One region of the Aliivibrio kagoshimensis genome, then DNA from elsewhere that is predicted to be linked to it. Evidence: riboswitches for the same ligand, from Rfam matches in the RefSeq annotation. Region 1 holds a riboswitch; each other region holds the start of a gene.

Region 1 (2,203 bases):
GGCAATCGCTATGCCGGGCATCTGTTTTTTATCGATAGACATCAATAGAACAACATTAGAAGCTGACTGAGTGCTGCCACTCACGAATCCAAGTTTTACGATTCTCAGCAATTTCATCTGAGTTAAATGTCAGTGATTTTGACGGGATAGTAAGTTGCTCAAACCCTTCTGGTAGCTCAACCTCTGTCACTGGGTACATCCAATTCCCAGTAGGCATGACCTCTTGGAACTCATCACTTAAGATAAAGGCCATAAATTGATCCGCTAACGTCTGATTTTTGCTACTTTTCACTTTAGCCGCAACTTCTACTTGCGTGTAGTGACCTTCAGCAAAATCCGCTGATACATATTGGTTTTTCTGCTCCGCAATAATGTGATAAGCCGGCGAGGTGGTGTAAGAGAGCACCATATCCGCTTCACCTTTTAAGAACATATTATAAGCTTCAGACCAACCTTTAGTTACAGTGACCGTTTTTTCCGCCAGCTGTTTCCATGCACCAGTCACATCGTCACCATAGACAGACTTCATCCACAGCATCAAACCTTGTCCTGGAGTAGAAGTGCGAGGATCTTGGTAGATCACTTTAATATCATCGCGCTGTTCAACTAACTCTTTCAAGCTCTTAGGTGGGTTCTTTAAGCTCTCTTTGTTGTAAACAAAAGAGAAGTAGCCGTAATCAAATGGAACAAATGTTGTATCTGACCAACCGTTTGGCAAAGTAACGCTGCTGGTATCGACACTATGCTGAGTCAATAACCCGGTCTTCTTCGCTTCTGCAATCAAATTATTGTCTAAACCTAGCACGATATCGGCTTTGCTGTTTTTACCCTCTAAACGCAAGCGATTTAAAATGGTAACGCCATCATCAAGAGCAACAAACTCAAGATCACAACCACACTTCTGCTCAAACGCTTTTTCAACTTTTGGGCCAGGTCCCCAATCAGAGGCAAATGAGTCATATGTATAAACGGTTAATGTATCTGCGGCCGAAGCGGACATCGATGTCATGGCAGCTAACGTTACAAGAGGAAGAATTTTTTTCACTATGCACTCCATATATAGCGTGGATGGCATAGAAATGAGGAGAGTATCGACATACGATAACTGAGCGCTCAATTCCTACGCCAGTATTATCTGGTTCAGGTATACGGGTCCTGTATCTACAATCTCAGCCTAATTCACATTAAGCTCCCCGTTGAGAAGCCTCATTGTATAGAAAAATGAGGCAATGCCAAATCAATTATCGCTGGTCATATCCCCAACGAGGAACCAAGCCTTGGTTAATACCGAGATGGTCCAGCACTCTGGCTACCATAAAATCGACTAAATCATCAATGGATTTCGGATTATGATAAAAACCCGGAGCCGCTGGCATAATTGTCACCCCCATTGTAGAGAGCTTATGCATATTCTCTAAATGCAGAGTAGAGAATGGCGTTTCCCGAACCATTAAGATCAGCTGACCACGCTCTTTAAGCACCACATCTGCGGCGCGCTCAATTAAGTTATCAGACATGCCATGAGCAATCGACGCCAATGTTCCGGCAGAACAAGGACAAACCACCATCTGTTTTGGTGCCGCGGAGCCCGAAGCGACAGGAGAGAACCACTCCTCTTTACCGCACACTACTAATCGCTCAGGCGGGCAATGTAAGTGTTCAACCAACGCCTTTTTGATTCCTGCAGGACTGGCTGGAAGTTTTAAGTGATGTTCAGTGGCCATCACAACTCGCGCTGCCGAAGAGATCAATACATAGACTTGATAACCTGATGCCAACAGACACTCTAATAACCTCAAGCCGTAGGGGGCACCCGACGCTCCGGTCATGGCTAACGTGATCGATTTACTCTCAAAATCTACTTTCACATCATTCATCATTACTACTCCCTACTTGGCCTGTAACTTGGTTAGTAATTTGTCGTGAATACCTTCAAAGCCGCCGTTGCTCATCACTAAGATTTGATCCCCAGGATTCGCCTCAGCGACTATCGCATCAACAAAATGTTCAATATCGTCTGAAATCATTGCAGGTTGACGACACTGTTCAGCAACGTCCTGCAATGACCAGTCGATATTAGCAGGCTGATAAAGGTAGACCGAGTCAGCCAGAGCTAAAGAGCTGGCGAGCGTATCCTTATGAACCCCAAGTTTCATGGTGCTTGAACGAGGCTCAAGCACCGCAATGATCTTCTTCTGACCCA
Region 2 (2,203 bases), on a different contig from region 1:
TACAGCTTATTGGCAACCAAGATTATATTGGCTTAGGGGTTTACGCAGGTCGAGAGGGTGGGGTCAGTATTCTTAGTGCTTTCAATGTTGGTGGTGCTGAATGGTACAGTTGGTTACTTAAGTTAGTACTTACTGCTATTACATTAGCTGCTGGCTATAAAGGTGGAGAAGTTACACCACTGTTTTTTGTCGGGGCTACATTAGGAAACTCATTAGCTTGGCTTCTAGGGGCTCCGGTTGATCTATTTGCCGCGTTGGGTTTCCTTGCTGTGTTCGCTGCAGCAACCAATACTCCTTTCGCTTGTACTATTATGGGTGTTGAGCTATTTGGTGCTGATCACATTCTCTACTTCGCAATCGCCTGCTTTACCGCTTACTATTTCAGTGGTCATACAGGGATTTACTCATCGCAACGTGTTTCTGTAGCAAAAACGTTTACTCCTAATGGGCCAGAATACGTTCCTGATAAGATAGGTTTACTGCGAGAAGTGGATTCCTCTTATTTAAAGCGGTGGGCCAAGAAGCTTAATAAGTAACTGAGCAATAAGGGAGGATGATCTCCCTTTTTACTTCCTGACTATTATTTAACCTTGCTGTTACATCTTCTGTTCTTTATACTGCTTTCGAAACTTGTCGGAGTGCCTTAAGGCTGAGACCGTATTTTTACGGGATCCGTTGAACCTGATTCAGGATAATACCTGCGAAGGAAACAAGAGAAAACCACAGAGTTATTCTAATATCTGTATGTAAATTAATCATTTACACCTCTTGTAGCATCTATCCGTCAAGCATTTTCCAACTATTCTTATTAAAGGAAAAATGCTATGTCGAATCGCAAACAAGCGAGACTGGAAGCTAAGCAATTTATAGATTCACTATCAGTACAACCTTACCCAAACTCAAATAAAGCGTATATCGAAGGCAGTCGTCCTGATATTCGTGTGCCTATGCGTGAAATTTCTTTGGCTGACAGCTTAATTGGCGGCAGCAAAGAAAATCCTATCATGCAGCCTAATGAACCCATTCAAGTCTATGATACTTCAGGTGTTTATACAGATCCTGAGCATACTGTTGATCTTCATATGGGCTTGCCTAAAATGCGTGCCAATTGGGTTGTAGAGCGCGGTGATACTGAGGTATTGGCCAATGTAAGCTCTGTCTATACCAAAGAACGTTTGGAAGATGAGACTCTTGACGATCTCCGTTATGGAAACCTTCCAGAAATTCGTCGTGCAAAAGAGGGCCAATGTGTTACCCAACTCCATTATGCAAGAAAGGGTATCGTTACTCCGGAGATGGAGTACATTGCTATTCGAGAAAATATGGGACGTCATCAATACGCCGATGAGCAGCTAAATTTCCAACATCCAGGTCATAATTTTGGGGCTAATTTACCCAAAGAGATCACCCCTGAATTTGTTCGCCGTGAAGTCGCCGAAGGCCGAGCAATTATCCCATCAAATATTAATCATCCAGAATCTGAACCAATGATTATTGGTCGTAATTTCTTGGTTAAAGTTAATTCCAACATTGGTAACTCATCAGTCAGCTCTTCTATTGAAGAAGAAGTTGAGAAGCTGGTCTGGTCTACTCGTTGGGGTGGCGATACCGTTATGGATCTCTCTACAGGCCGTAATATTCATGAAACCCGCGAGTGGATCATGCGTAACAGCCCGGTACCTATTGGAACGGTACCTATGTATCAAGCACTAGAAAAAGTGAATGGTATTGCTGAGAACCTTAATTGGGAAGTGATGCGCGATACGTTAATCGAGCAAGCTGAGCAGGGGGTGGACTATTTCACTATCCATGCTGGTTTGTTGCTTCGCTACGTACCTATGACTGCGAAACGTGTTACAGGCATTGTATCTCGTGGCGGTTCAATCATCGCAAAATGGTGTTTAGCGCACCATCAAGAGAGTTTCCTATATTCCAATTTCCGTGAAATCTGTGAGATTTGTGCTAAATACGATGTCGCTTTATCGCTTGGAGATGGTCTGCGTCCCGGTTCAATTGCTGATGCGAATGATGAAGCGCAGTTTGCCGAGTTGAGAACCTTAGGAGAGTTGACAAAAATTGCTTGGGAATATGATGTACAGGTGATCATCGAAGGTCCAGGTCACGTACCAATGCACATGATCAAAGAGAACATGGATGAGCAGTTAGAGCACTGTCATGAAGCACCTTTTTACACTCTTGGTCC
Region 3 (2,203 bases), on a different contig from region 1:
AATAAAGTATTCGCCCAACACAAACACAGGTGCACGACTTGCTTGACTGATCGTTTCGGCCACTTCCGGGTAGCTATGATAAACACCACGACTTATCTCAGTGTTGTAATGGGAGAGTAACACCGCATCATCTTTAGAGATAGTTGACAGTTGTTGAGCGGCTTCTCGTAGTGTTTTATCACGTATTTCAATGACATTGAGTTTAGAAAAGTTAGAAAGGCTAGTAATAACTCGTTTTCGAATCAACTCAGAAGTGGTACTACGGTCAGATAAAAAATAGAGGTTTTTGATATTCGGGTTTAGTTTTACAATCGCGTTTATATTTTTATTTACATCATCTTTTTCATAAATGATGATGCCTTTATTATTCACACTTGATAGGTCAACGTTAAGGTCATTGATTCCTACAGCGACATAAGGAGCGGTAAGTGATAGAGGTTTACTGTAGTTCTTGAAAAACGTCAATGCATTATCATCAACGATAATGACGCCATCAAACGTGTAATGGTCGTATTTTATTTTGAAATATTGCGAGAAACTCTGATAGTACTCTGGTGTAGAAACTCGTTTGGTATCTAAAAACTCGACCGATATTCTAACGGGGACATTGTTTTGTTTAAAATTGTCGACGATTCCATTTTGAATATCTGACGTCCATTTGAAAGAGGGTTCATAGGATTGAAGAATTAAGATACGTTTCGGTCGCTCTTGGCTTTCGCTTGAAAACGACGAAAAAGAGGAAATAAAAATAAACAATGAGAACAATGTATAAAAGAAATTCTTCATTATTTATTGGTCGTCCAAATGCAGAGATAGATAGGTACTCTGACGGAATAGCTCAGTGACATCAAGGTTTTAATATAAAACTGAGGTGTGAATCCGCTATTTTATTGAAAGAACTACAAGGTTTGTTCACTCAGTTGTATATGACGATATCGAACTATTTGATATTGAGTAGTCCTATCAATTCTGAGTGTTAATGATAGTATGTTTTTCTTAGTCGGGGAGCCTGAGATATTAAATCAGAGGCTGAGATCACAATGTGAACCCGTTGAACCTGATTCAGTTAATTCTGACGTAGGGAACTTAAAGGAATAGTGCTTATGACTTCACTTATCTCATCTTTATCTTTTCCGACCACACCGATTGTGTTAACCATTGCGGGTTCTGACAGTGGTGGTGGAGCAGGAATTCAAGCCGATATTAAAACCATTTCAGCGACCGGAGGGTACGCGTGTTCTGTTATTACGGCTTTGACCGCGCAAAACACGCAAGGAGTAACCGGAATTTATTCGATTAGCAGTGAGTTTGTCGAACAGCAACTCGATGCGGTATTTTGTGATCTCGATGTAATTGCCGTTAAGATCGGTATGTTGAGCGACGAGACAATTATTGCTTCAGTTGCCAAGAAACTTAGACAATACGCGCCGAAATATATTGTGCTTGATCCTGTGATGGTTGCTACTAGTGGAGATATGCTGCTCAAATCCACAGCGATGGAGACGCTTAAAACTACCCTGTTTCCGCTTGCTGATGTCATTACGCCTAACTTGCTAGAAGCCGCGGCATTAATTGGCAGTGACGTACCTCTAACAAGCGAGGACATGTTAGCAATGGTCGATAAACTCCGTGCACTAGGATCAAAATCAGTATTGTTAAAAGGAGGGCACTTAGAGAATGATAGGAGTAGCACTGATCTATTGATCTTGCCTGAGAGTATCAAACCGTTCTCTGAACCACGTATTGATACGACCAATACTCATGGCACAGGCTGCACCTTATCTTCGGCGATAGCGTCCTATTTGGCTCAAGGGCATGAGTTAGGGCCGTCAGTGAGCTTAGCTAAAAACTATATTACTAAAGCGATTTTACATGCCAATGAACTCAATATTGGCAAAGGTCATGGGCCGGTAAATCATTTTTTTAAAGAGAATAGTTCAGAGTTAATATTAGAGTGACAATAAGGTGGAGAGTCACTCCACCTTAACAGGATGACTTTAACTTATTATTTTCTACATCCTGAAACATTGTAATCAATCGCAATCGCAGCGTTTTCAGCAGCACCACTTACCTTTATATATCCCCAATAGTTAGGTTGTGCATTGAGGTAAATGCACTCGCTGTTTCCGGGGTTATTAGACCTGGCATCGACATTAGTGCCGTTTGGCCAGCCTGAGTTACTATACTCAATAGTTAGGTCGCC

What was found. Region 1 has a riboswitch for thiamine pyrophosphate ahead of thiB (thiamine ABC transporter substrate binding subunit). Riboswitches for the same ligand answer to the same signal wherever they lie in the genome.
Region 2: another riboswitch for thiamine pyrophosphate. It lies ahead of thiC (phosphomethylpyrimidine synthase ThiC); the one in region 1 lies ahead of thiB (thiamine ABC transporter substrate binding subunit).
Region 3: another riboswitch for thiamine pyrophosphate. It lies ahead of thiD (bifunctional hydroxymethylpyrimidine kinase/phosphomethylpyrimidine kinase); the one in region 1 lies ahead of thiB (thiamine ABC transporter substrate binding subunit).

The regions. Positions count from the first base shown of each region.
Region 1 is NZ_JAKJSQ010000005.1:155,141-157,343, forward strand. It holds gene thiP (thiamine/thiamine pyrophosphate ABC transporter permease ThiP) at 1-42, opposite strand, end outside; gene thiB (thiamine ABC transporter substrate binding subunit) at 56-1,009, opposite strand; TPP riboswitch at 1,101-1,206, opposite strand; gene L4C32_RS03345 (flavin prenyltransferase UbiX) at 1,242-1,877, opposite strand; gene mpl (UDP-N-acetylmuramate:L-alanyl-gamma-D-glutamyl-meso-diaminopimelate ligase) at 1,890-2,203, opposite strand, start outside.
Region 2 is NZ_JAKJSQ010000020.1:1,883-4,085, forward strand. It holds gene L4C32_RS08765 (voltage-gated chloride channel family protein) at 1-536, shown strand, start outside; TPP riboswitch at 625-726, shown strand; gene thiC (phosphomethylpyrimidine synthase ThiC) at 825-2,203, shown strand, end outside.
Region 3 is NZ_JAKJSQ010000100.1:2,026-4,228, reverse strand. It holds gene L4C32_RS19320 (HD domain-containing phosphohydrolase) at 1-786, opposite strand, end outside; TPP riboswitch at 992-1,101, shown strand; gene thiD (bifunctional hydroxymethylpyrimidine kinase/phosphomethylpyrimidine kinase) at 1,104-1,958, shown strand; gene L4C32_RS19310 (M9 family metallopeptidase) at 2,006-2,203, opposite strand, start outside.